One region of the Streptomyces sp. NPDC002133 genome, then DNA from elsewhere that is predicted to be linked to it. Evidence: riboswitches for the same ligand, from Rfam matches in the RefSeq annotation. Region 1 holds a riboswitch; each other region holds the start of a gene.
The links. Region 1 has a riboswitch for cyclic di-AMP ahead of ABT078_RS15760 (transglycosylase family protein). Riboswitches for the same ligand answer to the same signal wherever they lie in the genome.
Positions count from the first base shown of each region.

Region 1 (10,453 bases):
CTCCAGCAGGACCAGCGCCCCGGCGCCGATCACGTCCACCCGGCCGGGGTGGATCACGGGGATCGCGGCACGCTCGTCGTGCGTGGAGGAGAGGAGTCGGCGGGTCACCTCGGCCACCTGCTCGCGGGAGATCCGGGAGTGGTGGATGGCAGTGGAGTCGTACTGCTCCAGGCCCAGCGCGATCGCGGCGACGGTCGTCACCGAGCCGGCCAGGCCGACGAGCGTCTGCGCCTCGCGGATCGGCACGGTCTCTCCCGCGAGGTCGAGCGCGGCGGCGATGTCGGCGCGCACGGCGGCGACCTCGGCGGCGGTCGGCGGATCGCTGCGGAAGTGCCGCTCGGTCAGCCGTACGCAGCCGATGTCCACGGAGCGGGCGGCCTCCACGTGGTCGTGGCCGACGACGAACTCCGTCGAGCCGCCGCCGATGTCCACGACCAGTCGCTCCTCGTGGCCGGGCAGCTCCTGGGTGGCGCCGGTGAAGGAGAACTCGGCCTCCTGGTCGCCGCTGATCACCTCGGGCTCGACGCCCAGGATGTCGAGGACGCCCCGGACGAATTCGTCCCTGTTCTCGGCGTCGCGCGAGGCGGAGGTGGCGACGAAGCGGACCCTCTCGGCGCCGTACCCCTTGATCGCCTCGGCGTACTCGCGACAGGCGGCGAAGGTGCGCTCCAGCGCCTCGGGCGCGAGGCGGCCGGTGCGGTCGACGCCCTGGCCGAGACGGACGATGGTCATCCGGCGGTCGAGCTCGGCCAGTTCGCCGGTGGCAGGGTCGGCGTCGGCGACGAGCAGGCGGATGGAGTTGGTGCCGCAGTCGACGGCGGCGACGCGGGTCATGGGGGCTCCTTGGGATTCCGAGCCCGTCCGGCGATTGAGGACAGGCACACGGGCCCACCGGACGGTACCGGGGGTCTGGGGCAGCGCCACGGGAAAGGGCGAGGGGGACTTCTCAGGCTTCGTCCGCGTCCGGCGCGACACAAGGGCCCTTCGCCCACCACTCCGGGAGCATCGCGATCGCCTCGTCGCCGAGGGGGTTCACGCCCGGTCCCGCCGCCAGCGAGTGGCCGACCAGGACGTGGAGGCACTTCACGCGGTCCGGCATGCCGCCCGCGCTCGGGAAGCCCTTCAGCTCCTCGATCGCGTCGCGCCGCGCGATGTAGTCCTCGTGCGCCGCCCGGTACGCCGCCGCCAGCTCGGGGTCGGTCCGAAGGCGCTCGGTCATCTCCTTCATGACCCCGTTCGCCTCCAGGGTGCCGATCGCGGACGCCGCCCGCGGGCAGGTCAGGTAGTACAGCGTCGGGAACGGCGTGCCGTCCTCCAGCCGCGGGGCCGTCTCGACCACGTCGGGGTTGCCGCAGGGGCAGCGGTGGGCGATCGCCCGCAGACCGCGCGGCGGCCGGCCCAGCTGGGCCTCGAACGCGGTGATGTCCGCCTCGGTGGGCGGGGTGTGCTCCGTCGTGGGAGGGGGCGTGTCCATATATATGTGTCCGTACGTCTCTTCGTTCGTTTTCGTGACTTCGCTAGCGGCCCGCGTCCGCGTGGTCGACGCCGTCCCACACGTTCGAGTACCAGGGACGGGCGGCGCCGCCCTCCTCGGCTCGGGGCTGCCGGCCGGCCCGCGGGTCGATCATGGTGTAGCCCGTCTCGCCCGGCAGGACCATGTGCAGATGCTCGCGCGCCAGACGCATGATGTACGCGTCGTCCTGCAGCCGCGCCTTCTCGTCGCGCAGCTGCTCCACGCGTGCGCGGGCGGCGGCGGCGAGCCGCTCCTGCTCGGCGATGTCGTTCCGCTGCGACACGTACTGCCGTATCGGGTACGCGAGCGCGACGATCAGCGAGCAGACCACCAGGGCGAGGAAGGCCGCCCGGCCGGTGAGCCGGGAGCGGCGGGCCTGGCGGCGGTTCTGCGAGCGGTAGACGCGGGCGGCGGTCTGCTCGCCGAGCAGCCTCAGTCGGGTCGCGGTGGAGAACCGGTCCCGGGCCATGTGCGCGCCTCCCCTTTACGTACGTACGTCCCCGCACACGGTACGGGACCGGGTGCGGGGACGTACGGAAGCAGGGGTGTCAGCCCTTGAAGCGCGGGAAGGCGCTGCGGCCCGCGTACACCGCCGCGTCGTCGAGGATCTCCTCGATGCGCAGCAGCTGGTTGTACTTGGCGACGCGCTCGGAACGGGCCGGGGCGCCGGTCTTGATCTGGCCGCAGTTGGTGGCGACGGCCAGGTCGGCGATGGTGACGTCCTCGGTCTCGCCGGAGCGGTGGGACATCATGCACTTGAAGCCGTTGCGCTGGGCCAGCTCGACGGCGTCCAGGGTCTCGGTCAGCGAACCGATCTGGTTGACCTTGACCAGCAGCGCGTTCGCGGCGCCGTCCTCGATGCCGCGGGCGAGGCGCTCCGGGTTGGTGACGAACAGGTCGTCGCCGACCAGCTGCACCTTGGCGCCGAGCTTGTCGGTGATGACCTTCCAGCCGGCCCAGTCGTCCTCGAACAGCGGGTCCTCGATCGACACGAGCGGGTACGCGGAGACGAGCTCCTCGTAGTACTCGGTCATCTCGGCGGCGGAGCGCTCCTTGCCCTCGAAGAGGTACTTGCCGTCCTTGTAGAACTCGGAGGCGGCGACGTCGAGCGCGAGGGCGATGTCCTTGCCGGGCGCGTAACCGGCCTGCTTGACGGCCTCGAGGATGAGGTCGAGGGCCTCACGGTTCGATTTCAGGTTCGGGGCGAAGCCGCCCTCGTCACCGAGACCGGTGGAGAGACCGCGCTCCTTCAGGACCTTCTTGAGGGTGTGGTAGACCTCGGTGCCCCAGCGCAGCGCCTCGGAGAAGGACTCCGCGCCGATCGGGGCGATCATGAACTCCTGGATGTCCACGTTGGAGTCGGCGTGCGAGCCGCCGTTCAGGATGTTCATCATCGGCACCGGCAGGAGGTGCGCGTTCGGCCCGCCCAGGTAGCGGAAGAGGGGGAGGTCCGCGGCCTCGGAGGCGGCGTGGGCGACGGCCAGCGAGACGCCGAGGATGGCGTTGGCACCGAGGGACGCCTTGTTGTCGGTGGCGTCCAGGTCGAACATCGCCTGGTCGATCAGGCGCTGCTCGGTGGCGTCGTACCCGACGAGCTCGGGGCCGATCTGCTCGATGACGGCGAGGACGGCCTTCTCCACGCCCTTGCCCTGGTAGCGGTTCTGGTCTCCGTCACGGAGCTCAATGGCCTCGAACGCACCGGTGGAGGCGCCGGAGGGCACGGCAGCACGACCGGTGCTGCCGTCGTCGAGGCCGACCTCGACCTCGACCGTGGGGTTGCCTCGGGAGTCCAGGATTTCCCGGGCTACGACGACGTCGATGGACGGCACGAGCATCTCCTTCTGGGATGTGACGCTAAATGTGACGCATGTGGTGCAGGGTCGCTTCGGCCTTGCGACATGAGCCTATCCGGCCCCGGGGCAGCGGCCGGCCGCTGCCCGCCCCGTGGGACGAAAAAGGGAATGAAACAGACAGAAACCCCGGCCTGGCGGCACCTCCCTTGCCCACAGGGCTACGGGGAACCTACGGGGGAAGGTGCGCCGGGCCGGGGTGGCTGGGGGCGGGGGTGCGTGCGTCCGGTGGTCCACCGGGTCCACCGGGGTACGGGAGCGTGGGGACTACGGGCGTCCCGGGAGTCCGGGTCGGGGAGCCCCGGAGCCGGGATCGGTCCCGGAGCCGGGTCGTCAGCTCAGGTGGAGCTTCTGGCCGGGGTGAATGACGTCCGCGTCGTCGATGACGTCCTTGTTCAGGTCGAACAGCTTCTTCCAGCCGCCCTTGACGTTCTCGGCCCCGGCGATCCCGCTGAGTGTGTCGCCGGCCTTGACCGTGTACTCGCCGTCGCCCTTCTTGACCGGGGCGGCCGCGCGAGCGGAGCGCGTGGTCGGGGCCTCGGAGCGCTTCGGCGCCGGGGCGGGGGTCTCGGACTTGGGCGCGGCGGGCTTCGGGGCGGCCTCGGCGGCGCCACCGGTGTACGCGGCGTTGGACAGGCCCACGCCGCAGTGCGGCCACGCGCCCTTGCCCTGGCCGGCGAGGACCTTCTCGGCGACCGCGATCTGCTGGGACTTCGAGGCCTGGTCGGCGGAGGCGGCATACGCCGTGCCGCCGTACGCGGCCCAGGTGGAGGCCGAGAACTGCAGACCGCCGTAGTAGCCGTTGCCCGTGTTGATGGACCAGTTGCCGCCGGACTCGCACTGGGCGACCGCGTCCCACTCGGAGGCGGTGGCGGCGGACGCCGTACCGGTCACGACGAGCGGCGCGGCTATCGCGGCACCCGTGACACCGGCGAGCGTTACGAGGCGGATCGCCTTGGACGGGCGGCGGTGCGTGCCCTTGCCGGAAAGCAGCATGGAGTTTCCCCTCACCGACGCCTACGAGGTGAGCTGTCGGGTTCGGGCCAAGTGAGTTGCCCGGCCACGCGCGACCATTGCGCGCGGCTTCACCCCGAGCCGTGACCGTCCCTCATGGGGCGGACGCGGCACCTACCTTGGGTCCCCCGCTCCTGCCTACGGCGCTTGACGCGACGACTGTTCCCTTCGACCGACGGCAGGATTCGGCGTGACGGTCGACGGGGCCCGCGGTGGCGAGCGGTTCAGACCGTAAACGCACTTCTCCCCGATGTTCAAAGTCGAACATCGGGGAGAAATCGCCCTTACCCACCCTGGACAGATGTCCGTTTTCGCAGGTGAGAAGCGGGATGACCGGACTTGGCAGCCACAGCACGCCAGTTGACCGGAAGAGACTCATGTCTCACTTGCACAGAAGTGGACATAAGCACCCTAACTACTTCTTCAACTGCTTCTCCTTCAGGCCCAGATCGAGACTCTGGCCAGGGAGGATGAGGTCCGGGTCGGAGCCGACGGTCTCCTGGTTCGCCTCGTACAGAGCGGGCCAGCCGCCGGGCACCTCGTTCGCGTCCGCGATCGCCCACAGGTTGTCGCCGGGGCGGACGGTGTACCCATCTGCCGCAGCAGCGCCGTCTCGTGCCGATGCGTCATCCCGTGAGGCATGTCGACCGGATTCCCGGTCATTGCCCGAATTGCCCGCCTCGCGCTCCTCGGCGGCGGAACCGCGGTGCTTGCCGGAGCCGCTCTCGGCGCCCTCGGTCACGTCCTGGGTGGACGCCGTCGACTCGGGGGTGGCGGACGTCTCGGTGGACGCCCCGCCCGAGGGCTTCCCGGAGGACTGCCCGGACCGGCTGGGCGCAGACGAGGCCGGGGCGGAGGGCGGGGTCGAGGCGTCGGCCCCGTCGCCGAACGACGGAGGGTCCACCTCCTCGTCCGCCGAGCCCGTCGAGTCGCCCTTGGTGTTCACGCCGGGCGTCAGCCCGGGGTCGACCTTTGCCTTGCCGCCGTCGATCGCGAGGCCGGTGATCACGGCGCAGCTCGCCCATGCCGACGGGCCCTGGGCGGCGAGCACCTTCTCGGCGACCGCGATCTGCTGCGAACGGCTGGCGAGGTCGGCGCGCGGCGCGTACGCCGTGCCACCGAACTCCTCCCACGTGTCCTGGGAGAGCTGCAGTCCGCCGTAGTAGCCGTTGCCGAGATCGGCGCTCCACATGCCACCGCTCTCGCAGTCCGCGACGCGGTCCCAGGTGGTGGCGTCGGCGGCGGTGGCGGAGCCCGCGCCCAGCAGCGGGATGGCGATGGCCGAGCCGGTCACTCCTGCGGCGACGACGAGGGCGGGAGCCTGGCGGGGGCGGCGGTGTCGACCGTTCCCGGAGAGCATGCGCGTGACCTTCCGTGTGACTGCAGGGGACCCGTGAGCCCCCAGGGGACCGAGGAGTCCCGCGTTGACGGTGAACGTAGCCGCATTCGAACGTCAGTCACAAGTCGATGCAGCGGAGATCACGTGAAAGTCACAGAGTTGATGATCTGTCAGCTCGTTTGAGAAGTGAACCGAACGGGCAGAGTGCGCAATCCACGCATGATGAGCCCCCCACGCCACCGCAATTCGGACGGATCGACCGCAAGTTGCAAGTCGGGCAGACGGGTCAGCAGCGTCGCCAGCGCGGTCTGCCCCTCCAGGCGGGCGAGCGGCGCACCGAGGCAGTAGTGGATGCCGTGCCCGTACCCGAGGTGCTGGTTGTCCCGGCGCGCAAGGTCGAGGACGTCAGGGCCCGGGAACCGGTCCGGGTCGCGGTCCGCCGCCGCGAGGACGACGAGGACCGGGTCGCCGACGCCGATGTCCTGCCCGCCCAGGGTCAGCGGCTCGGTGGCGAACCGCCATGTGGCCAGCTCCACGGGACCGTCGAAGCGCAGGAGCTCCTCGACGCCGGTCTCGAGGAGCGTGGAGTCGCCGGCGGCGAGGGACGCCTGGAGCCGCGCCCGCTGCTCCGGGTGCCGCAGCAGCGCGTACACACCGTTCCCGATGAGATTGACCGTGGTCTCGAAGCCGGCGAAGAGCAGGATGAAGGCCATGGCGGCGGCCTCGTTCTCGGTGAGGTGCTCGCCGTGGTCGGAGGCCTTGATGAGCCCGGAGATCAGGTCGTCGCCCGGCGCTTCCCGCTTCCGGTGGATCAGCTCGGCCAGATAGCCGCGCATCTTCTTCACCGACCGTGCGACCCCGCCGCGCGGCCCGCCGCCGTGCCGGATCATCATCCCCGCCCAGTCCCGGAAGTCGTCCTGGTCCTCCGGCGGGACGCCGAGCATGTCGCAGATCGCGTAGATGGGCAGCGGGAACGCGAACTCGTGGATGAGGTCGGCCTCTCCCTGGGCCGCGCCGTCCTGTTTCGCGACGATCGTGTCGATCAGCCGGCCCGTCAGCTCCTGTACGCGCGGCGCGAATTCGGCGACCCGGCGCGGCGTGAAGGCCTTCGACACCAGCCGGCGGAGCCGGGTGTGGTCGGGCGGGTCGATGTTCAGCAGATGCGTCATCAGCTCCGCCTTGCGCTCGCCCGGGATGCCCGTCTTGCCCTTCGCGTGCGCCGGCTCGTCGTGATGCGCGGGATTCTTGCTGAGCCGCTGGTCCGCGAGCGCCTGCCGGGCATCGCCGTACCGGGTCACCAGCCAGGCCTCGACCCCGCTGGGCAGCCGGGTCCTGTGCACGGGCGCGTGCTCGCGCAGCCAGGCGTAGGCGGGGTAGGGATCGGTGGCGAACTCCCAGGTGAAGAGTTCGGGAGGTTCGGGTGCGGCGTCGTTCACCCCTCGACGTTAGCCCGGTCCTCGGCGGCCCGGATCGCGTCGCGGTACGCACGTGCCGCAGCCCGCAGCGCGGCCTCCGGGTCGTGCCCGTCGGCCTCGGCCCGAACGGCCATGGCGAGCAGCTCGTACCCGATGCCGCGGTCGCCGCGGTCGCCGTCGCCGGTCGGCAGCTCCACATCGAGCCCGGCCGTCCGGACGCGGCTCGCCAGCTTCGCGGACAGGGCGAGGCCGGGCTGGCCGAGCGGGACGCCGTCGGTCACCGACTCGCGCTGCTTCTCGACAGCCTTCGTGCGCAGCCAGTGGGCCTTGACGTCCTCGGGGCTCTCGGCGTCCGCGTCGCCGAATACGTGCGGGTGGCGGTGGATGAGCTTGTCGACGATCGTCCCGGCCACGTCGTCGATCGAGAACGGCTCGTCCGCATCCTCCTGCGCGATGCGCGCGTGGAAGACGACCTGCAGCAGCACGTCGCCGAGCTCCTCCCGCAGCTCGTCGCGGTCGCCGTCCTCGATGGCCTCGACGAGTTCGTACGCCTCCTCGATGCCGTACTTCGCCAGGCCCTTGTGGGTCTGCTGCGAGGACCATGGGCACTCACGGCGGATCCGGTCCATGACCTGGACGAGATCGAGCAGACGAGCGCCGGGCAGGTCGTACGAGCCGGGCAGCAGCTCCAGGTCGGGCATCTGGACCCGGCCGGAGCCCGCCATGCGGGAGAGGCCGTCGGTGAGGGCCTGATCGCCCTCACCGGCCGCGACAACCACGACGGTCCGGCCTCCCGCGCACGCGTCGACGAGCTCCTGGGCGGAGGGCGCGGCGATCTCCACGCCGACCCCCGCCTCCCTCAGATACGGCAGCTGCGGATGGCCGCCGTCCGCACACAGCACCCGGTCGGCTGCGTGCAGCGTCTGCCACGCGGGCCAGGACAGCAGTCCGGGCGCGACGCGGTGGCTGGCGGTGATCAGGACGATACGGCCGGGCTCGACGGGGGCTTCAGCGTTCACGTCTCGACCTTACGTCGCTCCGCTCCCAGGCCGGTCCGGGCCCCTCTTCGAGGAGAGGGCGGCCGGCTTCGAGAAGAGGGTGACCGGCCGTTCCTGGCGTTCTCCGTCGACGATGACGTCGACGAACTCGTTGTAGAAGGCGACCAGGCCCTTGACGGCATGGACGGCCGGCAGCGGATCGGGATAACTCCAGGCGATGTCGGGCCGTACATCACCGCCGCCCGCCCACGACCAGTACTCGGTCGCCACGCCCTTGTAGGGGCAGCGGGTGTGCGTGCCGGTCGCGGTGAACAGATCGAGACGGACGTCCTCGCGCGCGAAGTAGTAGCGGACCGGCAGCCCCGTCTCGAAGAGCAGTACCGGTCGTCGGGTGTCCGCGACGACCGTGCCCTCGATCTCGACCTGAACATGGCGCGTGCTGGGCAGGGCGTCCACCCGCTTGTGCGGGTCACGGGGGTGTACGAAGATCTCCTCCTCCTCTTCGTACCAGTGGTCCAGCACCTCGCGCCCGAACCACTCGAAGCCGATGTGACCGGCCAGCTCCTCGCCGGGGTACGTCCAGGCCGCGGCCCGGACGACCTGGTCGCCGACGACGAGGTCGTAGAAGACGGTCGCTCCCGCGTGCCGCCTGGCCGAGGCGGGCCGTTCGGTCCTGCGCAGCAGGTCGGTCCGCACGTCCTCGGCCGGGAAGGCGTACAGCGGCACGGGGCGGCCCGGCTCCCAGACCAGAAGCGGCCGGCGGCTGTCGACGACGGTGACGCCGTCCCTGGTCCCGCGGACCCAGCGTTCGCAGGGCTCCCAGACCACGTGATCGGCCGGATCGGGCCGGCGGCGGACGACGACGGGTACGGCTTCCGGCTTCCCTCGTGGTGCGGTCATGAGCGTCTCCTCCTGCCGGCACCGTGGCCGCGGGGCGCGGCCGGAGCGGGACGGGGATCAGGAGCCGCCCGCAGTCCGGCTCGCTAGGCCCCGGCCTGGACGGCTTCCGGCTCCTTGGTGATCTGGGTGATCCACGGGGCCTTGTACTCGCCGAGCTGGATCTTCGCGTCGTCCCAGGCGCCGTAGCGCGGGCTCACCTCGATGTCCAGGGCCTTCGACGCGGCGGTGAGCGCCTCGCCGACCTTCTGCTGGCCCTGCGGAGTGCCCAGGTCGGCGCCGAGCGCCTGGGCCAGCTTCGTCAGCAGGACCTCCTCGCGGACGGCCTCGTCGATCTGCCCGGGCGCGACCCCGCGCTGCTGAAGCAGCATCGCCTCGAGCTGGTCCTCGCCCCCGGACTGCTGGACGGCCGCGGCGCGCGCGTCCTGGAGCTCCTTGCGCGAGACGGTGACCCCGGCGTTGTCCGCGGCCGTCTCCAGAACCCGGTCCAGGATCAGGGCGTGCAGCTTGGCCCGGGTCAGCTGCCCGGTGTTCTTGATCATCTGCGCGGCGTCCGGGGATTCCTCCTGGGCCGCCCGTACGTCCTTCACCTGCGACTGGAGCGCGGCCACCTCGATCCGCTCCCCGCCGACCACGGCCGCGGCGCCTGGCCGCGCCTCGCTGCCGCAGGCGGCCAGCAGGGGGGCCGCTGCGACGAGCGCGGCGGACAGGGCGAGCGCAGTGCGACGGCGGCGGTGCAAGGGGGCCTCCCGGCGTGCGGTGGTTTGTGCGAACAGTAGGTGCGGCGCGCAGCGCCTCGTTGAGGGGTGATGGTCGGGCGACGGGCGGGATCACAAAGACCTGCGGTGATCGATGGTAGGCAGTCGGCGTGGCGCAGGCCACTACTTCGTGCCACTGATTCGGCCGGCGATCCGGGAGGGCGTGGGGGTGTGCGTCACGGTCCGGACCTGGCAGTCCGCGACGGCCCGTGGACACAGGCGGGCCCGACACGCCTGATCGCCGCATGCGCCCCTGAGGGGTGCGCGGGTCAGCCGACCGGCGCACGCTCCGGGCCCGGACCGCGGGCCGGCTCCGGCCGGAGCATGATCATGCGGGAGACCGCGAACGTGATCGGGATCGCCGCCGCGGCCGCGACGAGCGGCGACCAGCGATCGCTGTAGCCGCCGATGTCGACCAGCAGGTAGACGCCACCGGTGGTGATCACGAAATTGGCCGCGTTGGTGAGCGGGAAGAGGAGGAACTTCCGCCACGTCGGGCGGGTGCGATAGGTGAAGTACGAGTTCAGGAAGAACGAGCCCGTCATGCTGAGCGCGAACGCGAGGGTGTGTGCGGCGATGTACGGCAGCCAGGTCAGCAGGAGCAGGTAACAGCCGTAGTACGTACCCGTGTTGACGACGCCTACCAGGGCGAAGCGGAACATCTGCCAC
Region 1 is NZ_JBEOXF010000012.1:105,037-115,489, forward strand. It holds gene ABT078_RS15740 (Ppx/GppA phosphatase family protein) at 1-834, opposite strand, end outside; gene ABT078_RS15745 (DUF501 domain-containing protein) at 947-1,474, opposite strand; gene ABT078_RS15750 (FtsB family cell division protein) at 1,518-1,982, opposite strand; gene eno (phosphopyruvate hydratase) at 2,062-3,348, opposite strand; gene ABT078_RS15760 (transglycosylase family protein) at 3,697-4,359, opposite strand; cyclic di-AMP (ydaO/yuaA leader) riboswitch at 4,363-4,533, opposite strand; gene ABT078_RS15765 (transglycosylase family protein) at 4,793-5,737, opposite strand; gene ABT078_RS15770 (cytochrome P450 family protein) at 5,887-7,152, opposite strand; gene ABT078_RS15775 (nucleoside triphosphate pyrophosphohydrolase) at 7,149-8,150, opposite strand; gene ABT078_RS15780 (DUF427 domain-containing protein) at 8,160-9,029, opposite strand; gene ABT078_RS15785 (SurA N-terminal domain-containing protein) at 9,113-9,766, opposite strand; gene ABT078_RS15790 (GtrA family protein) at 10,054-10,453, opposite strand, start outside.

Region 2 (10,453 bases), on a different contig from region 1:
CCGGACAGATCCCCGAACGGGACGACGACCGAGGCCGTCGGCCAGCCCGCCGCCGACACGCCCGTACCGAAACCGCCCGTGCTCGTACCCGTACGCACCGCCAGCGACCCGCCCGACGTCAGGCCCAGCAGATCACCCCGGCCGTCACCGCTGAAGTCACGCCACTTGGGCACCGGCTTGGGCGGAGCGGGGGGAGCGGGCGCGGTGGTGGCGGCGCGCACCTGGGTGGTCGCGTCCCTGGTGTCCTGCGCCCACATGGTGGCCTGCGTCCACACAGCGACGGGGCGGTTGCCGGCGTCCACGGTGACCTGGCCCTGGCTGTTGCCCTGGGTGTTGGTGCTCAACCGGACGGGCGAGGTCCAGACCCCGTTCACCCGGGAGGCGGTGTACAGCGCGTACGTGGGGCTGTCGCCGGGAACCTCCTGGCGCCAGACGGCATGCGCGGTGCCGTCCGCACCCACCGTCAGGTCGAATCGATCGTCCAGCACGTGGTAGGTGGAGAGCTGCTTCACGGCGGACCACGTGCCCGTGGCCGCGGACCGTGTGGTGGCAAGCACGACGACGCTGCCGACGGCGTCGCGGCCGCCCCAGAGCACGGTGATGTCGCCCTCGGGGCCGACGGCCAGGTCCCGCACGGGCAGGACCCCGACACCGGGGATCGGCTCCGCAGCTCCCCACGTGCGGCTGCCGGCCGGCCGCTGCGCGAGCATCGTGGACTCGTACGCCGTCCACACCAGCGCGGCCCGGCCGTCCCTGCCCAGCGTCAGCGAGCTGCCGTCCACGTAGATCCCGGACTCCGGACCCGGAGCGTAGACGGTGACCGGTGCGGACCAGTCCTGGCTGTCGGCCGCCAGGTCGACGACCTTGACGGAGTGGCCGTAGTGAGCGGAGGTCTTCTCGAAGGACAAGGTCGCCGTGCCGTCGACCGCGTACACGAGCTGGGGACTGGTGACGTCCGGCTGTCCCGGCGTGCCGACGTCGATCTGCGCCGGCTGCGACCAGGCGGCACCGGGCGCCGGGCGGACGGACGAGAAGAGGCCGAACCACGACGGGTCGCTGGTCAGGTCCCGCCAGACGGCGACGAGCTTCCCCGAGGGCGAACCCACCAGCCGCGCGTCCCGGATGGCGTCCGAGGCGGCGATGTCGGACGGGTCCGACCAGGTGGTGGCACCGGCCGCGAGCACGGACATCCGGAAGACGCCGCCGAGCCTCTCACCGTCGGGCGGGATGTCGTTCCGGTACTCCGTCCAGGCCGCGATGACGGAACCGTCGGCCGAGGTGACGAGCTGAGCACCACCTCGCGCTGTGGGGGTCGTGGCCAGCACATGCGGCGCGCCCCAGACGGTGCTCCCGGCCGCGCGAACAGCCACGACCAGCTCACGCTTGCTCTTGTCGGCGGGCTTGCGGTTCCACAGCGCGACGACGGCTCCGTTCTTGGCCGTCTTCACGTCAAGGACGTCTTGGATGGTGGTGCCGTCCGTCAGCGGTACGGACGCCGCCCACGGGTCGAGCGCCGCCGCGGTGGCGGTGGCGGCGACAGCCGTCCGGGCGGCCGGAGCGGCGAACGCGGCAGGGATGCCGGTCGCGGCGATACCGAGCCCGAGGACAGGTACGAGTGCGCTGCCGAGAACCCGGCGTACGGTGGTCCGCCGGGGCTGAGTGTGGTGACTCACTGGTGTCTCCATGGATGTGACGGACGCATGGAGAGGACGCGGCACGATCTGCCGCGGTCGACACTGTGAAGTGGTGAACCCCCTGGACCAACCCCCCATGCGGTGGGGGGAGAGTAACACCGGCGCCAGGGACGGCCATCCAGCCCTGGCTCCAATCGTGACCACCACGTGAGCACCCTCACCGTGACCAGTGGCGAAGTGCCGGCTGTCGGATGCCGAATCCGTAGGAACCACAGGCCGGACGAGTCCCTCGACCTCGACCTCGCATCCTCACCGACCCCGCCTGGCCCGCCCTCACCACCGCACTCGCCGACGCCGAAGCCCGCGGTCACCAACCCCACCAGCTCCTCCAGCAAGCCGCCGCCCAGCGCGAACCGACCACAGCGCGCCATCCCGCCCGGTCCTGATCACCCCCATCCACCACGCCGGCCGAAGCCCCGCCGCCAACCCCCGCGCCGAGGCCGCCCGCCGACGCTCGACCATCGCGGTCCGCATCCACGCTCGGCCGACCCGAGACGATCAGCGCTCGAAGCTGCCCATCGTCCTCGGCAATGACAACCGCCGGCACCGTCGACAGATGTCGCGAACCGACGCGGGGCTTGCCGTGCGCAGTAGAGCCGGCAGAAGCCGTCGACCCACTCGTTGCCGTCGTCCATGGCGGTCGGCGCGGGCAGCCCGCCGCGGGCGAATTCGGCGATCCCGGGAATCACCCTGTGCGGTCGCCCCCGTCAGGCCGGCGCGAGCCGACATGAGGAGCGGGCGCTGTCTGTGCCTAGACGCATTAATTATTTGCCTAATGCCTTTAGGGAAGCTTAGCGTCGGAGGCATGAAGGCACTGACCGAACAGGACATCCGCGCATCGTTCGTCAACTGCTCGAAGGGTGAGGCCAAGCGGCTGGCCGTCCCGCGCGATCTCGCCGAGCAGCCCTGGGACGACCTCGACTTCCTGGGGTGGCGTGATCCCGCCGCGCCCGACCGGAGCTATGTCGTCGCCGAGCGGGACGGCCGAATCGTCGGGGTGTCCCTGCGCTTCCCGTCCCGGCAGCGCGGCTATCTGCACCGCAGCATGTGCTCCCTGTGTCTGACGACCCACCCGGGAGGCGGCGTCTCGCTCATGACCGCCCGCAGGACCGGCCAGGCGGGCCGCGACGGGAACTCCGTCGGCATCTACATGTGCACCGACCTCGACTGCTCCCTCTACGTACGCAGCAAGAAGCAGTCGGTGCCCGGCGGGCGCCTCCAGGAGTCGCTCACGGTGGAGGAGCAGATCGAGCGCACCAGGGGGAATCTCCATGCGTTCCTCGATCGGCTGTGACCCGACGTGATCCGACAAGGTGCATCGGGTGCCAGTCGCGGGAAAACTGGACTTATGACTAGCAAGGCACTCCTGGAGGGTGGCCCGGAGGATCTGTCAGGACAGATCGTGCCGATCACCCCTCCCGGACAGGAGCTGAAGATTCCGCACCGCGGCGGGTACGAGCACTTCAAGGTCACGTCGCGCCATGAGGACAGCCCGGAGGGGCGGCTGCCCGTGTACGAATGGTGGGAGCGCACGGAAGTCGCCGAGTAGGCCCCGCGGCCCGCGGGACGTGGACGTGAGGGACCCGGTCGGACGCCCGGTACAGGCCGGGCCCTGCCGGTGTGATGGGGGTCGTCCGGAACTGCCCGGCAGCCGCACAGGAGCCGCCCGCGGCACCCCGCGACCGTAAATGGAGTGGATCTTGCTCCTGATGGCGTAAGGTGGTGTTCACCGACGCGGGGTGGAGCAGCTCGGTAGCTCGCTGGGCTCATAACCCAGAGGTCGCAGGTTCAAATCCTGTCCCCGCTACTCAAGGCCGAAGGCCCGGATCCTGATGGATCCGGGCCTTCGGTGCGTCTGGGTCCGGCCGCGCCGGGCCCAGCCCGCTCGCCGCTTGACCTTTACGCAACGTCAAGTTCTAGCGTGAAGGGCATGGAGTGGTCGATCCAGGAAATCGCCAGGAAAGCCGGTACGACGAGCCGCACGCTCAGGCACTACGGGGAGCTGGGGCTGCTCGTGCCGAGCCGAATCGGCAGCAACGGCTACCGCTACTACGACCAGGACGCCCTGATCCGGCTGCAGCGCATTCTGCTGCTCCGCGAGCTGGGGCTCGGGCTGCCGGCGATCGCGCAGGTCCTGGAAGGACAGCGGGACACGGCCGCCGCCCTGCGCACCCATCTGAGGTTGCTGGAGCAGGAGCGGGAGCGCATCGGGCGGCAGATCGCCTCGGTGCGGACCACTCTCGACCGCACGGAGAGAGGAGAGGAACTCATGGCGGAAGAAGTCTTCGACGGCTTCGACCACACCCAGTACGAGGAGGAGGTCACCGAGCGCTGGGGCCGGGATGCATACGAGAGGGGCGACCGCTGGTGGCGTTCGCTCAGCGCCCAGGAGAAGCAGGCCTTCCAGGACCGGCAGGCCGGGATCGCCCGTGACTTCGGCCAGGCGCTCAAGGACGGGCTCGCAGCGGACAGCGACGAGGTGCAGGCGATCGCGCAGCGGCATGTCGAGTGGCTGTCGGTGACGGTCACGCCGACGAAGTCGTACGTCATCGGGCTCGGCGAGATGTACGTCGCCGACCCGCGCTTCGCGGCGAACTACGACCGGCACGGCGAGGGCGCGGCGGCGTTCGTTCGCGACGCGATCAAGGTGTACGCGGAGCGCAACCTCGGCGACGACTGACAACGACCGGCGCGGGCTGCCGCGGAGGCCCACGACGGCCCACGACGGCCCACGGAGGCCCGCGAAGGGCCACAGCGGGCCACGACGGGTGACGGCGGACGACGACCGCGCCCGACCGAGACCCGTTGTTCCCGAGGTCACCAGGAGGGCCCCCTGGTGACCGGCGGCCCGGACCGCCCGATCGGTCGACGTGGCACCGGACGCAGACCCGGGAGCTAGCCCGGTTGGCCGACGGCGATTCGCTGCGCTGCGCGGCTCCGGCCAGCCTGGGTGGGGCACGGTAGGTCCGCACCGTGGGCGGACCGGGCAGGAGACCATCGGTGGGGCAGCGAACAGGCGACAGCGACGACGGCATCGGCGATGACGGCGCCGCGCCGCGCCGGGACGGCGGCCGCCGGATCGCCCAGGTGCTGCCCGTGCTGCTGATCGTGGGCGGGATTTTCTTCGATGTGGCCACCCCGGCGTCGTACACCGCATCGCCGCTCTTCGCCGCATCTCCGCTGGTGGCCGCGCCCTTCTTCTCCCCGCTGTACACCCTGCTGGTCGGCGTCGGCGCCCTCGCGGCGGAAGCGGGGCTGCAGGTGTACAACGGCACGTTCACCGAGATCCCGTCGGTGACCGAGATGCTGACCGTGCTCACCGTCGCCGTGATGGCCCTCTTCATCAACCAGGTCGTACGTCGCGGCAGCGCGCGACTCGCCTCCGCGCGCGTCGTCGCGGAGGCCGCCCAGCGGGCCGTGCTGCCCTCGCCCGCCGCGCGGATCGGCGATCTGCAGATCGCCGCGCGGTACGAGGCGGCGCAGGCGGACGCGTTCATCGGCGGCGACCTGTTCGCCGTGCAGGACACTCCGTACGGGGTGCGGCTGGTGGTCGGGGACGTACGGGGGAAAGGGCTGAACGCGGTCGAGGAGGTGGCCGTCGTGCTCGGTGCGTTCCGGGAGGCGGCCGAGCAGGAGCCCACCCTGGAGGGGGTTGCGCAGCGGCTGGAGCGGGCGCTGAAGAGAGGTGGCACGCGGCGCTCGGAGCCCGACGTGTTCGAGGGGTTCACCACGGCCCTGCTCGCCGAGATCCCGCGCGGCGTCGGACGGGTGCGGGTGGTCAACCGGGGCCATCCGCCGCCGCTCGTGCTGCACGCGGACGGCGTGCTGGACGTGCTGGAGCCGAGCGAGCCCGCGCTGCCCCTCGGCATGGGCGATGTCGGCACCTGGCCGGACCGGGTGGACGAGGCGGCGCTCCCGGCCGGGGCCACGCTGCTGCTCTACACGGACGGGCTGTCCGAGGCGCGTGACGAGCACGGCACCTTCTACGACCCACGCGAACGGCTGAGCGGTCGAATCTTCCCCGGCCCCGAGGAACTGCTGGACGCGGTCGTCGCCGACGTGCAGCGGCACACGAACGACGGGTCGACGGACGACATGGCGCTGCTGGCGGTCAGCCGACCGGGGGAGCGGCAGCCGGAGCGGCGCCGCACGATGCCGGTGGTTCCCTGAATCGCCCACGGCTCCTCCTGTCGCGACGGAGCGTGATCGAAAGGAAGCCCTCCGCATAACATTTGATGCACCGTCAGAAACTGGGGGGTAGGTGAGGGGAGGTCAACTCGCCCGTTTCCCCCCTCTTGTGCCCGGAAAGTCCAGGCCAAAGTCGTTAACGATCAGTGGGAACGGCTTGGAATACCGCCCCGGTGTCTATTAACGTTCGATAACGCAGCGCGGTCGTCCCAGCCGTCGCAAGAGACGGCACCGCGCGCACGCGCCGAATTCCGCAAGGGAACCGGGGAACCACCAATTGGGGTGAATCGGGCACTTTATGGTGCTCGTAGGAGACCTTCCTGCTCCGAACCCGTCAGCTAACCCGGTAGGCGAGAAGGAAGGAAAGGAGCACGCCTCCGTGGCGTCCAACGAGCCTGCCCTCCAAGAGCCTCCCACCACCGAATGGTTCCCCGCCGGCGAGTGGGTCCCCACGGCCGGCGCGGAGGAGTGGAACCCGACCGAGGAGTCCGTCCGCCCGGTCCGAGGCAGGCACCGCGTCGTCAAGCAGCGCAACGGGCTCGCCCGGAGCTCCACCGTCCTCGGGGTCGGCGTCATCGCCGCGGTCGGCGCCGGCGGCATGGCCACCGCGCAGGACAAGCCCGCCGTCTCCATATCCCTGCCCGACACCATCACGGACAACCTCCCGGACGCCAAGTCGCTGCCGGGCGTGGGCTCCCTGATGTCGGACGGGTCCGACGAGCAGGACGGCAACGGGAACGCGGCGCCGCTCACCGCGCTCTCCGTCGCCGACACGGCGTCGGCCACGGACGGCGGGGAGAACGCGGCCGGCGCGGGCGAGGCGCTTCGCGCCCGCATCCTCCAGCAGGCCGAGCAGCAGCAGGCCGAGGCCGACGCCGAGGCGAAGGCCGCCGCGGAGAAGGCCGCCGCCGAGAAGGCGGCCGCCGAGGCGAAGGCCCAGCAGACCGAGGCCGAGGCCGCGGCCGCGGAGGCGAAGCGGCTGGCCGAGGAGGAGGCGGCGCGCAAGGCGGAGGCCGAGCGGCTCGCCAAGCTCGCCGCGAGCTACTCCCTGCCGACGTCCTCTTACACGATCACCTCGACCTTCGGCCAGGCCGGCTCGATGTGGTCCTCCGGCTACCACACCGGCCTCGACTTCGCGGCGCCCACGGGTACGCCGGCGAAGGCCGTGCACGGAGGCACCGTCAAGTCGGCGGGCTGGTCCGGATCCTACGGCTACCGCGTGGTGCTGGAGCTCGAGGACGGCACCGAGATCTGGTACGCGCATCTGTCCTCGATGACCGTGTCCGCCGGACAGACGGTCACCACCGGCGAGACGATCGGCCGTGTCGGCGCGACCGGCAATGTCACCGGACCGCATCTGCACCTCGAGGTGCACACCGCGGGCGGCACCGGGATCGACCCGTCGGCGTGGCTGCGCGACAAGGGCCTGAGCATCTGACTCACCGCTTCGGCGGTTCGGCGGCTTGATGCTTCGGTGCTTCGGCGGTTCGTGATGCGCCGAAGCCCCGATGCCCCGATGCGTCGTACGACTCCCGACGTTGGCGTTCGCGTCCACGATCACGCTGCACGTCGCTTTTCACGCTCATATCGCTTCGCCCGATTCCGGGCGTCCGTTCCGGGCGTTTCCTCGCGCTCGTACGACCCCGGCAGCCCTGGCGGCACCCCCCCGACGTCAGGGCTGTCGGCCTATCCCCGGTACGGGTTGTAGCCCCCGTAGTCCCGGTACGGCGCCGGAGCCGGGGCCGGAGCCGGAAGCAAGACCCTGCCCGACGCCTGGGCGGCGTACGTCAGGGCCGGGGACGCGATGTGCTTGCGCTGCCAGAGGTGGTGGAGCAGTTCCTGCTCGCGGGCGACGAAGTCCGGGCCCGCCGTGCCTCGGTGGGCGCGGTGGCGCAGGAACGCGAGGGAGGTCGCGAAGGCCTCGTACTCGGACACGGCGCGGGCGGCCGCGGGGCCGTGGGTGCGGCCCGCCATGTCGCGGGCCATCGTGCGCGCCCGCATGGAGGACAGGGCGAGCGGCTCGGCGGGGGAGAGCCAGCCCGCCGCGGCGTACGCGGGGAGCTGGGCCGCGACGGTGCGGAGCTCACGCTGCCGGGTCCAGACCGCCAGCCAGGTCAGCAGCCCGAAGGCCGGGACCATGAACGCCGCGTACACCGCGTAGAAACCCCACGGGCCGAACACCCCCGAGCCGTTCCACAGCGCATGCATGCCCATCGCCAGCGCAAGGCCGAGCAGCGGCAGCGCGGTCCTGCGGAACCTCCGCCGCCGTGCCGTGATCGCCGCGAAGCCGAAGCCGATGCCGGTCAGCACGGTGAAGAGCGGATGGGCGAACGGCGACATCACGATCCGTACGAAGAAGGTCGCCGCGGTGACGGACGCGAAGCCTGAGTGGCCGAACTCCTGGTCCTCGCCGAACGCGTTGCCGAGATAGAGGATGTTCTCGGTGAAGGCGAAGCCGGTCGCGGTGAATCCGGCCACGACGACCCCGTCGACGATCCCCGTGAAGTCCCGGCGCCGGAAGAGGAAGACGAGCAGGACGGCGGCCGCCTTGGCGCTCTCCTCCACGATCGGGGCGATGACGGTCGCGCCGATCGTGTCCGCTGATGTCGGATCGGCCGTCGCGGTCGCTATCCACTGGGTCGCGAACGAGTTCGCGATGATCGCCACGAGCGCGGCGGCGCAGGCCCCCCAGGCAAAGGCGAAGATGAGGTTCCGCCACGGGCCCGGCTCGACGCGGTCCAGCCAGCGGAACGCCGCCATCAGCAGCGGGACCGGCAGCACGGCGAGGCCGAGGCCCACCAGAAAGCCCTCGGTGCCGGTCTGCTCGCGCACGAGCGCGAGGATGACCAGGCCGGAGAGGCCGAGCAGGGTGACCAGGGCCCCGGCCCGCAGGGCCTTGCTCCGCCAGAGGGCGCGGCTCGGCCGGTAGCGCCACTGCGCACGCGCCGGCACTGCGTCGAACAGGGGCTGTTCGTCGCACGCCGGGACGGCGGGGTGCGGCGCGGCCGGTTGCGGCTGCGGGGACCAGTCGGACACGCGACGACCCTAACCAGGGGCACTGACAGTGCGCGACGGGGTTACGCGACGGACTTGCCCGGCGGGTCGGGCGGCGCCCGGGGTGCTACCTGCGGCGGAACAGCAGGTCGTGCACCACATGCCCCTTGTTCAGGCCCTGCCCCTCGAACCGGGTCAGTGGCCGGAAGGCGGGGCGGGGCGCGTATCCGCCGTCCGCCTGGGTGTTCTCGAAGCCGGGGTGTGCGGAGAGGACCTCGAGCATCTGCTCGGCGTACGGCTCCCAGTCGGTCGCGCAGTGCAGTACCGCGCCCGGCTTCATCCGGCTCGCGGCGAGCGTGAGGAACTCGGGCTGGATCAGCCGGCGCTTGTGATGGCGCTTCTTCGGCCACGGGTCCGGGAAGTACACGCGGAGCCCGTCGAGCGCGTCCGGGGTGAGCATCTCGCGGAGCAGGATGATCGCGTCACCGTTGGCCACACGGACGTTGGTGAGGCCCGCGCGGTCCGCGAGCCCGAGGAGATTGCCCTGGCCCGGCGTGTGCACGTCGACCGCGAGGATGCCGGTACCGGGGTCGGCGGCGGCCATCTGGGCGGTCGCCTCGCCCATCCCGAAGCCGATCTCCAGGACGACCGGCAGTCCGTCGAACATCTCGGCGAGATCGAGGGTCCGCAGCCCGTCGATGTCCAGCCCCCAGGTGGGCCACAGCCGCAGAAGCGCCTCGCCCTGGCCGGCGGTCACCCGGCTCCGGCGCGGCTGGAAGCTGCGGATCCGGCGCTCGTGGTGCGACCCGGCCGGATCGGCGGCGGGCCCGCCCGGGAACCGCGGCTCGCCCTTCGGGCGGGGACCCTTGGTGGTGACGTTCTCGAACTCAGACACAATGCCCCGATTGTACGGCGGGTGGTGTGTGCCTGCGGCGGGCTTCTCTCCGCCCTGGTGCCCCGCGGCAGGCGGGGCTCGTCCGGAGTCGTCCGATGACGGACAGGCTCGTCCGGAGTCGTCCGATGACGGACAGGCTCGTTCCGAGTCGTCCGATGACGGACACCCGGGCTGTACGGACGGTAGCGGGCAGGCAGGCGTCGCACGGCCGCGGTCAGGGCACGGGCGGGGCCCTGGTCCGCATGATCAGAATGATCAGAGGCAGCGCCTCACGCCAGGTGTGCCAGCGCCCGCCTTGCCACCTCGCGGCCGATCGGGAGCGATGCCGTCGCCGCCGGGGACGGTGCGTTCAGGACGTGGACCGTGCGAGGGGCCTCCTTGATGAGGAAGTCGTCCACAAGGGTCCCGTCCCGCAGCACCGCCTGCGCCCGCACCCCCGCCGCCACCGGCCGCAGGTCGTCCTCCGTCACCGCGGGCAGCAGCCGCTGCACCGCCTCCGCGAACGCGCGCTTCGACAGCGAGCGGTGCAGCTCGCCCGCGCCGTACCGCCAGTGGCGGCGGGCGATCCGCCAGGACCCGGGCCAGCTCAGCGTCGCCGCGAGCTCGCGCGGGTGGAGCGTCGACCAGCCGTATCCCTCGCGGGCGAGCGCCGGCACCGCGTTCGGACCGACGTGGACAGCGC
Region 2 is NZ_JBEOXF010000028.1:75,679-86,131, forward strand. It holds gene ABT078_RS24670 (FG-GAP repeat domain-containing protein) at 1-1,673, opposite strand, end outside; partial or broken gene ABT078_RS24675 (mobilization protein) at 1,919-2,154, shown strand; gene ABT078_RS24680 (FBP domain-containing protein) at 2,500-2,988, shown strand; gene ABT078_RS24685 (DUF5988 family protein) at 3,043-3,243, shown strand; tRNA gene ABT078_RS24690 (tRNA-Met) at 3,428-3,501, shown strand; gene ABT078_RS24695 (MerR family transcriptional regulator) at 3,625-4,374, shown strand; gene ABT078_RS24700 (PP2C family protein-serine/threonine phosphatase) at 4,695-5,864, shown strand; cyclic di-AMP (ydaO/yuaA leader) riboswitch at 6,115-6,250, shown strand; gene ABT078_RS24705 (M23 family metallopeptidase) at 6,262-7,320, shown strand; gene ABT078_RS24710 (PrsW family intramembrane metalloprotease) at 7,569-8,918, opposite strand; gene trmB (tRNA (guanosine(46)-N7)-methyltransferase TrmB) at 9,004-9,774, opposite strand; gene lhgD (L-2-hydroxyglutarate dehydrogenase) at 10,041-10,453, opposite strand, start outside.
Region 2: another riboswitch for cyclic di-AMP. It lies ahead of ABT078_RS24705 (M23 family metallopeptidase); the one in region 1 lies ahead of ABT078_RS15760 (transglycosylase family protein).

Region 3 (10,453 bases), on a different contig from region 1:
CACCGCATCCGCCGCCGGGTCCACCGCGGTGAACGAGATCACCTCGGCGCCCTCGGTGAGCTTGATGCCCGCCATACCGCCCGCCGGCCGGCCCTGCGGCCTGACCTGCGAGGCCTGGAAGCGCAGCAACTGGGCGTCGGACGCGATGAAGACCAGGTCCTCGTCGCCTGTGCGCAGCTCGGTGCCGCCCACGATCCGGTCGCCCTCCCTGAGGGCGATGACCTCCAGCTCGTCCTTGTTGGCCGGGTAGTCCGGCACGACCCGCTTCACCACGCCCTGGAGAGTGCCCAGCGCGAGGCCGGGCGAGGCCTCGTCGAGCGTCGTCAGACAGATCACCGTCTCGTCCGCCTCCAGGGACAGGAACTCGGAGACCTGCGCCCCGCCCGACAGATTCGGCGCCGTGGCCGTGTCCGGCAGCTGCGGGAGGTCGATCACCGGGAGCCGGAGCAGTCGCCCGGCCGAGGTCACGACCCCCACGTCCCCGCGCGCCGTCGCAGGCACCGCGGACACGATCACATCGTGCTTCGCGCGCCTGCCGCCGTCCTCCGGCAGCGGCTCACCGGTGACCGTCCGTGCCAGCAGCCCTGTCGAGGACAGCAGCACCCGGCACGGGTCGTCCGCGACCTGCAGCGACTCGGCGGCAACGGGCGTGCCCGCGGACTCCAGCAGCACCGTGCGCCGCTCGGTGCCGAACTTCTTCGCCACCGCGGCCAGTTCGGACGAGACGAGCTTGCGCAGCTCCGCGTCCGACTCCAGGATCCGGGTGAGCTCCGCGATCTCCGCGGTCAGCCTGTCGCGCTCGCTCTCCAGCTCGATACGGTCGAACCTGGTGAGCCGGCGCAGCGGGGTGTCCAGGATGTACTGCGTCTGGATCTCGCTGAGCGAGAAGTGCGCGATGAGGCGCTCCTTCGCCTGCGCCGAGTTGTCACTGGAGCGGATGAGGCGGATGACCTCGTCGATGTCGAGGAGCGCCACGAGCAGGCCCTCGACGAGATGCAGCCGGTCGCTCTTCTTGCGGCGCCGGAACTCGCTGCGGCGGCGGACGACGTCGAAGCGGTGGTCGAGGTAGACCTCGAGCAGCTCCTTGAGACCCAGCGTCAGCGGCTGGCCGTCGACCAGCGCCACGTTGTTGATGCCGAAGGACTCCTCCATCGGCGTCAGCTTGTACAGCTGCGCCAGGACGGCCTCGGGGATGAAGCCGTTCTTGATCTCGATGACCAGGCGCAGTCCGTGCTCACGGTCCGTGAGGTCCTTGACGTCGGCGATGCCCTGGAGCTTCTTCTGGCCGACGAGGTCCTTGATCTTCGCGATCACCTTCTCCGGGCCGACGGTGAAGGGCAGCTCGGTGACGACGAGCCCCTTGCGGCGCGCCGTCACGTCGTCCACGGTCACCGTGGCGCGGATCTTGAAGGTGCCGCGGCCCGTCTCGTACGCGTCCTTGATTCCGGACAGACCCACGATCCGGCCACCGGTCGGCAGGTCGGGACCCGGCACGTACCGCATCAGGGTTTCGAGATCGGCGCCCGGGTGCCTGATCAGATGGCGGGCGGCGGCGATGACCTCGCCCAGATTGTGCGGCGGCATGTTCGTCGCCATGCCCACCGCGATGCCGGACGCGCCGTTGACCAGCAGATTCGGGAAGGCCGCCGGCAGGGCGACCGGCTCCCGCTCCTGCCCGTCGTAGTTCGGCGCGAAATCGACGGTGTCCTCGTCGATCGACTCGGTCATCAGGCTCGTCGCGTCGGCCATCCGGCACTCGGTGTAACGCATCGCGGCCGGAGGGTCGTCATTGCCCAGCGAGCCGAAGTTGCCATGGCCGTCGACCAGCGGCACCCGCATCGAGAAGGGCTGCGCCATACGCACCAGCGCGTCGTAGATCGACGCGTCGCCGTGCGGGTGGAGCTTGCCCATGACCTCGCCGACGACGCGGGCGCACTTCACGTAGCCGCGGTCGGGGCGCAGGCCCATCTCGTTCATCTGATACACGATCCGGCGGTGCACGGGCTTCATTCCGTCCCGGGCGTCCGGCAGGGCCCGGGAGTAGATCACCGAGTACGCGTACTCGAGGAAGGAGCCCTGCATCTCGTCGACGACGTCGATGTCGAGGATCCTCTCCTCGAAGTCGTCGGGCGGCGGCGTCTTCGTGCTGCGGCGGGCCATCGCTGCTGCGGCTCCTTCACCAACATGAACCATGAATGTGATCTGACGCCGACCATTGTGGACCGTCCCACCGACAGCGCGGACCGCGACCCGGAACACCGGGTGGAAGCTGCGGGAACTTCGCCAGGTCCCGACGCGCTTGCATACAGTGGCAGGACATCCAGCAACGCGATCGAAGGGACCACATGCCCATGGGTCACACGGCCACAGCCCAGGCCGGCTCCGGCGGCCTGACAGCAACCGAGCACCGCCTGGCCAACGGTCTGCGCGTGGTGCTCTCCGAGGACCACCTGACCCCGGTCGCCGCGGTCTGCCTCTGGTACGACGTCGGCTCGCGCCACGAGGTCAAGGGGCGTACGGGCCTGGCTCACCTCTTCGAGCACCTGATGTTCCAGGGCTCCGCGCAGGTGCCGGGAAACGGACACTTCGAGCTGGTCCAGGGAGCCGGCGGCTCGCTCAACGGCACCACCAGCTTCGAGCGCACCAACTACTTCGAGACCATGCCCGCCCACCAGCTGGAGCTCGCGCTCTGGCTGGAGGCCGACCGCATGGGCTCGCTGCTCGCCGCGCTCGACGACGAGTCCATGGAGAACCAGCGGGACGTCGTCAAGAACGAGCGCCGCCAGCGCTACGACAACGTTCCGTACGGTACGGCCTTCGAGAAGCTGACCGCCCTCGCCTACCCGGACGGACACCCCTACCACCACACCCCGATCGGCTCGATGGCCGACCTGGACGCCGCGACGCTGGAGGACGCGCGGAGCTTCTTCCGGACGTACTACGCGCCGAACAACGCGGTGCTGTCGGTCGTCGGCGACATCGACCCGGAGCAGACCCTCGCCTGGATCGAGAAGTACTTCGGCTCCATCCCGATGCACGACGGCAAGCAGCCGCCGCGTGACGGCACCCTGCCCGACATCATCGGCGAGCAGCTGCGCGAGGTCGTGGAGGAGGAGGTTCCGGCCCGCGCCCTGATGGCCGCCTACCGCTTGCCGCAGGACGGCACACGCGAGTGCGACGCCGCCGACCTGGCGCTGACCGTCCTCGGCGGCGGTGAGTCGTCCCGGCTGCACAACCGTCTGGTGCGCCACGACCGCACGGCCGTCGCCGCGGGCTTCGGCCTGCTGCGGCTCGCCGGTGCGCCCTCGCTCGGCTGGCTGGACGTGAAGACGTCCGGCGGGGTCGAGGTGCCCGACATCGAGTCCGCCGTCGACGACGAGCTGGAGCGGTTCGCCGCCGAGGGCCCGACGCCCGAGGAGATGGAGCGCGCCCAGGCACAGCTGGAGCGCGAGTGGCTGGACCGGCTCGGTACGGTCGCGGGCCGCGCCGACGAACTCTGCCGGTACGCCGTGCTGTTCGGCGACCCCCAGCTGGCGCTCAGCGCCGTGTCGCGGGTCCTCGACGTCACCGCCGAGGAGGTCAGGGCCGTCGCCCAGGCCCGGCTGCGCCCGGACAACCGGGCGGTTCTGGTGTACGAGCCCGTCCAGTCCGCCGAGGACACCGAGGACAACGACGACGAGGAGGGGGCGGACCAGTGACCGACGCTGCCGTGACCATGGAATTCCACCCGCAGCCGCAGGCGGGCGAGGCCAGGCCGTGGGCCTTCCCCGCCCCCGAGCGCGGTGTGCTCGACAACGGGCTGACCGTCCTGCGCTGCCACCGCCCCGGCCAGCAGGTCGTGGCCGTCGAGATCTTCCTCGTCGCCCCGCTGGACGCCGAGCCCGAGGGCCTCGACGGTGTAGCCACGATCATGGCCCGGGCGCTCTCCGAGGGCACCGACAAGCACACTGCGGAGGAGTTCGCCGCGGAGCTGGAGCGCTGCGGCGCCACCCTGGACTCGCACGCCGACCACCCCGGCGTCCGCGTCTCCCTCGAGGTGCCGGTCTCCCGCCTCCTCAAGGCGCTCGGCCTGCTCGCCGAGGCCCTGCGTGCGCCGCTCTTCGCCGACAGCGAGGTCGAGCGGCTCGTACGGAACCGGCTGGACGAGATCCCGCACGAGACCGCCAACCCGGCCCGCCGCGCCGCCAAGGAGCTGTCCAAACAGCTCTTCCCGGCGTCCTCCCGGATGTCCCGGCCCCGCCAGGGCAGCGAGGAGACCGTGGAGCGCATCGACTCCGCGGCCGTGCGGGCCTTCTACGAGGGCCATGTCCGGCCCGCGTCCGCCACCGCCGTGATCGTCGGCGACCTCACCGGTGTCGATGTGGATGCCGTGCTCGCCGACACCCTCGGCGCCTGGACCGGTGGCGCGGCCGAGAGCCGTCCCATGCCGTCGATCACCGCCGACGACAGGGGCCGCGTCGTCATCGTCGACCGCCCCGGCGCGGTGCAGACGCAGCTGCTCATCGGCCGTATCGGCCCGGACCGCCACGACCGCGTCTGGCCGGCCCAGGTCCTCGGCACGTACTGCCTGGGCGGCACCCTCACCTCCCGTCTCGACCGCGTCCTGCGCGAGGAGAAGGGGTACACGTACGGCGTGCGGGCCTTCGCCCAGGTCCTGCGCTCCTCCGCCGACGGCACGGGCGCGGCCACGCTCGCCATCAGCGGCTCCGTCGACACCCCGCACACCGGCCCGGCGCTGGACGACCTCTGGAAGGTGCTGCGCACCCTCGCCGCGGAGGGCCTCACCGACGCCGAGCGCGACATCGCCGTGCAGAACCTGGTGGGTGTGGCCCCGCTGAAGTACGAGACCGCCGCGTCGGTCGCGGGCACGCTCGCCGACCAGGTCGAGCAGCACCTGCCGGACGACTACCAGGCGCAGCTGTACACGCGCCTGGCCCGCACCGGCACGGTCGAGGCGACGGCCGCGGTCGTCAACGCCTTCCCGGTGGACAGGCTCGTCACCGTCCTCGTGGGCGACGCGGCCGAGATCGAGGAGCCGGTCAGGGCGCTGGGCATCGGTGAAGTGACTGTTGTCACGGGCTGATTGACCGCCGGTCGGTTCCGGCGCACCCGGAGGGCCCCGTTGGCATCGTGCCAACGGGGCCCTCCCGTATGTCCGTTTTATTGGAGAGGCTGCCTGTCTGGCCTGTGGCATGCACAACAAATCTCCGTGTCCGTTTGGTGATTGAAAGATGTCCGGCTTAGCGTCTTCTGCGCTGTCCGCCGGTTGCACCAGCCGCACCAGCGGCATCGGACAGCCATCGCCGAGTCCCCGTCGGGCGCGAGCCTGGGGAGCCGGGGACCCACATGTCCCCTGGGGTGAATCGGACGCCTTCGCACTCGTGCGGAGGGGCCCGTAGGAGACCTTCCTGCTCCGAACCCGTCAGCTAACCCGGTAGGCGAGAAGGAAGGAAAGGATCAGCCACTACATGGCGTTCACCCGTGCCACCGGGAAGCATCGTGGTCCGAGCCGGCTGACGCGCAAGCGCGCGGGCATCGCCGGAGCCGCTGCCCTCGCCACCACCGGCGTCATCGGAGGCCTCGCCTCCCCGGCGCTCGCCGCCGACACGGAAAGCCCGTCCTTCGAGGACACCGGCCTCACCCAGGCCGTCGCCGCCGGCACCACCCTCGCCGAGCAGATCGACGCCCAGGCCGCGGCCCAGCAGTACGAGGCCGATCTGGCCGCCGCCCGCGCGAAGGCCGAGGCTGAGGCGAAGCGCAAGGCGGAGGCCCGCGTCAAGGCGGCCCGCGAGGCCAAGGAGCGCGCCGCCCGCGAGGCCGAGCGCAAGCGCCTGATGTCCTACACGCTCCCGGTCGCCGCCTCCCACGTCAGCACGGCCTACCAGGCGGGCGGCTCGGTCTGGTCCTCCGGCAGCCACACCGGCGTCGACTTCCATGCCCCGTCCGGCACTCCGGTCGTCGCCGTCGGCATGGGTACGGTCGTGGAGGCCGGCTGGGGCGGTGCGTACGGCAACAACATCGTGATCAAGATGAAGGACGGCACGTACACCCAGTACGGCCACCTGTCGTCGATCGGCGTCTCGGTCGGCCAGACCGTCACCCCGGGCCAGCGGATCGGCCTGTCCGGGTCCACCGGCAACTCGTCCGGCCCGCACCTCCACTTCGAGGCCCGCACGAGCCCCGACTACGGCTCGGACATCGACCCGGTCGCGTATCTGCGCGGCCACGGCGTGAGCGTCTGACGCCCGCCTCCGCAGCCGTGGGCCCCGGCCCGGTCATGGCGACCGGCCGGGGCTTTCGGCGTATTCAGGCCAAAAGATATCCATGGATTCCGGCAGGCCATCGGAAATTCCGGCCGGCTGCAATAGAGTCACCGAACAGACATCGCTCGACTGGGTTTCGCGCGGATTAAAGGCGGAGGTTCGGTATGCGCATTCCTGCGCGCTCGGTATGCACGGCGATCCGCGACGACATCGTCTCCGGTGTCTTCGAGCGCGGCAGCCGGCTCACCGAGGAGCAGTTGGCACGCCGCTACGGCGTCTCCCGGGTCCCGGTGCGCGAAGCGCTGCGGACCCTGGAGTCCGAGGGCTTCGTCGTCACCCGCAGACATGCGGGAGCGTGCGTCGCCGAGCCCACCGAGCAGGAGGCCGCCGACCTGCTGGAGATCCGGATGCTGCTGGAGCCGCTGGGCGCCGCACGGGCCGCGCAGCGGCGCACGGAAGCCCACCTCAAAGTGCTGCGCGGCCTGGTCAGGCTCGGCCAGGAGCGGGCGCGCCGGGGCCAGGGCGAGGATCTGCGGTCGCTCGGAGGCTGGTTCCACGAGACCCTCGCGCAGGCCTCCGGCAGCCCCGGACTCATCGCGCTCCTCACCCAGCTCCGGCACAAGGTCGCCTGGATGTACGCCGTCGAGCAGCCCGCTCGGCCGGTGGAGTCCTGGGCCGAGCACGGTGCGATCGTGGACGCGGTGTCACGCGGCGACGCGGAGCGGGCGCGGGCGCTCACCGCGATGCACGCCGAGCGGATGGCGGGGGCGCACAGGCTGCGCATCACGACGCGCGGGACGGTGAGGACTTCGCAACACGCCGTAAACACGGCGAGCGTCCGCAATTAACAGAAGCGCCGTATACAAAGAGGGGATATTTGAAAGTGGCAGAGCCGCTGACCGAAATTCCCGGTTGCTGCGGCTCCGCCGTTTCTATTTATTTGTCATTCCCTGCCGGGGCGGGTGCAAGGTCCTTTCCCGGGGCGGGACCAGCGGTCAGACGGTCTCGGGGAGCTCCTCGAGACCCTCGGCGACCAGCTTCGCGAGACGGTCGAGCGCGGCGTCCGCGCCGTCCGCGTCCGAGGCGAGGACGATCTCCTGGCCGCCCTCCGCGCCCAGGCCGAGCACCGCGAGCATCGAGGCGGCGTTGACGGGGGTGCCGTCGGCCTTGGCGATCGTCACCGGGACGCCGGAGGCCGTGGCGGCACGGACGAAGATGGAAGCGGGGCGGGCGTGGAGGCCCTCGGCCCAGCCGACAGTGACGCGGCGCTCAGCCATGGTGGTGCCCTTCAAGTCCTAAGCGGTTGTCTAGACCAGTCTCTCATGTGTGGTGCAGTGCTCGGCAACGGCCGTCGGCCGGCGTCCGGGCCACGCGCGGGTGCCCTCAGACTGCACCCGCCTCCCGGGCTTCGCGACCGGTGCCCGAGCCGTACTCTTTCCCCATGCAGACCCCGTCGGATCACGCCTACCCCGACCATTGGGAAGCCGACGTGGTGCTGCGTGACGGTGGCACTGCGCGCATCAGGCCCATCACCACCGAGGACGCCGAGCGGCTCGTCAGCTTCTACGAGCAGGTCTCGGACGAGTCCAAGTACTACCGCTTCTTCGCGCCGTACCCCCGGCTCTCCGCGAAGGACGTGCACCGATTCACGCACCACGACTACGTGGACCGGGTCGGTCTCGCCGCGACGGTGGGCGGCGAGTTCATCGCGACCGTCCGTTTCGACCGGATCGACGCCAACGGGAGGCCGGCGTCCAAGCCCGCCGACGAGGCGGAGGTCGCCTTCCTGGTGCAGGACGCACACCAGGGGAGGGGCGTCGCCTCCGCGCTCCTCGAGCACATTGCAGCGGTCGCGCGGGAGCGGGGAATCAGGCGGTTCGCGGCCGAGGTGCTGCCCGCGAACAACAAGATGATCAAGGTCTTCACGGACGCCGGATACACACAGAAGCGCAGCTTCGAGGAAGGCTCCGTCCATCTGACGCTGGACCTGGAGCCGACGGCCGAGTCGCTCGCCGTGCAGCGCGCCCGTGAACAGCGCGCCGAGGCGCGGTCCGTGCAGCGGCTGCTCGCGCCCAGGTCGGTGGCGGTGATCGGAGCAGGGCGGGCGCCGGGCGGGGTGGGCCGTACCGTGCTGCGCAATCTGCTCGACTCCGGCTACACCGGGCGTGCGTACGCGGTGAACCGGAATCTCGCACCTGACGTGCGCGAGCTGGACGGCGTCCCCGCGTACCGCTCGGTCGCGGAGATCGTCGCGGAGACCGGGGAGCCCGTCGATCTCGCCGTCGTCGCCGTACCGGCCGAAAGGGTGCCTGAGACCGTCGCCGACTGCGGCGAGCACGGGGTGCAGGGTCTGGTCGTGCTGGCCGCGGGATACGCCGAGAGCGGGGCGGAGGGGCGGGAGCGGCAGCGCGAACTGGTGCGCCAGGCACGTTCGTACGGGATGCGGATCATCGGGCCGAACGCCTTCGGGATCATCAACACCTCGGAGGCTGTACGGCTCAACGCGTCGCTCGCGCCCGAGTCGCCGGCGCGCGGCCGGATCGGGCTGTTCACCCAGTCGGGTGCGATCGGCATAGCGCTGCTGTCGGGGCTGCACCGACGGGGCGCCGGGCTGTCCTCCTTCATCTCGGCGGGGAACCGGGCGGACGTGTCCGGGAACGACTTCCTGCAGTACTGGTACGAGGACCAGGACACCGACGTCGTCCTGCTGTACCTCGAATCGATCGGGAACCCGCGGAAGTTCACACGTCTCGCGCGGCGTACCGCGGCGGTCAAGCCCGTCGTGGTCGTCAAGGGCGCCCGGCACAGCGGGAGCGCGCCGCCCGGACACGCGGTGCCGACGACGCGGGTGCCGTACGCGACCGTGTCCGAGCTGCTCGCGCAGGCGGGCGTCATCCGCGTCGACACGGTCACGGAGCTCGTCGACGCGGGCCTGCTGCTCGCGGGACAGCCGCTGCCGGCGGGGCCGCGCGTCGCCATCCTCGGCAACTCCGAGTCCCTCGGCCTCCTCACCTACGACGCCTGCCTGACGGAGGGGCTGCGCCCGCTGCCGCCGCGCGACCTGACGACGGCGGCGACACCGGACGACTTCCGGGCGGCGCTCGGCGAGGCCCTGCGGGACGACGCGTGCGACGCGGTCGTCGTCAACGCGATCCCCTGGGTGGGCGACGGCGGGGTCACCGAGTCCGGCGACGGTGAGGTCCTCGCGACGGCCCTCCGCGCGGCAGCGGCGACGGGACCGGCCAAGCCGGTCCTCGTCGTCCACGTCGAACTCGGCGGCCTGGCGGACGCCCTCGCCGCGGCGGCCGGCTCCGGCCCGCAGCGCCGCGCCTCCGCGGCCGACCCGGTTGTGCCGACTCGGGATCCGGGGTCGCGCCCTCGGCCTCCCGTCGACGGCGCGCCCTCGCCCGCATCGCCCTCAGGCGGGCTGCGCCCGGCCCTCGGCCCGAACTCGGCGGCCCCGGGCGGCCCCGGCGGCCGCGGTCCTGCTGCCGCCGGCCATGCGGCGTCCGGCCTTCCGGGCAGCGCCGCGTCCCCGGGCTCCGGCAGGGTGCACAGCGGTGACGGTGGTGCCGAGACCGAGACCGAGACCGAGACCGAGACCGAGACCGAGACCGAGACCGAGACCGAGGCCGGGGACGGAGGCCGGCCGGCCGCGCACGGTCCGGCACAGGCCGGGGCCGGGGGGCCGGACGCCTCGTCGGGGCGTCCCGTGTCCGCGACGCGGATCCCCGCGTTCCCCGCCGCCGAGCGGGCCGTGCGGGCGCTCGGCGAGGTCGTGCGGTACGCGCAGTGGCGGCGGGAGGCCGCCGAGCCCGGGAAGGTGCCGGAGTACGAGGACATCGACGAGGGCGGGGCCGCCGCGCTGGTGGGCCGGCTGCTCGGCGACATGCCGGTGGAGCACGGGGTCACCCTGCGCGAGCAGGACGCGCGGGAGCTGCTCGGGCGGTACGGGATCCCCGTGCTGCCCACCCTGCCCGCTCCCTCCCCCGACGCCGCCGCCCACGCCGCCGAGAGCCTCGGGTACCCCGTGGCCCTCAAGACCACCGCCCCGCATCTGCGTCACCGCGCCGACCTCGGCGGCGTACGTCTCGACCTCGCCGACGAGCAGCAAGTGCGCCAGGCATACGCCGAGTTGACCGACATCTTCGGCAAGCCCGAAGAGCTCAGGCCCGTCGTCCAGGCCATGG
Region 3 is NZ_JBEOXF010000082.1:19,654-30,106, reverse strand. It holds gene ABT078_RS38965 (DNA gyrase/topoisomerase IV subunit A) at 1-2,160, opposite strand, end outside; gene ABT078_RS38960 (M16 family metallopeptidase) at 2,352-3,698, shown strand; gene ABT078_RS38955 (M16 family metallopeptidase) at 3,695-5,083, shown strand; cyclic di-AMP (ydaO/yuaA leader) riboswitch at 5,292-5,455, shown strand; gene ABT078_RS38950 (M23 family metallopeptidase) at 5,469-6,242, shown strand; gene ABT078_RS38945 (GntR family transcriptional regulator) at 6,428-7,111, shown strand; gene ABT078_RS38940 (HPr family phosphocarrier protein) at 7,259-7,540, opposite strand; gene ABT078_RS38935 (bifunctional acetate--CoA ligase family protein/GNAT family N-acetyltransferase) at 7,705-10,453, shown strand, end outside.
Region 3: another riboswitch for cyclic di-AMP. It lies ahead of ABT078_RS38950 (M23 family metallopeptidase); the one in region 1 lies ahead of ABT078_RS15760 (transglycosylase family protein).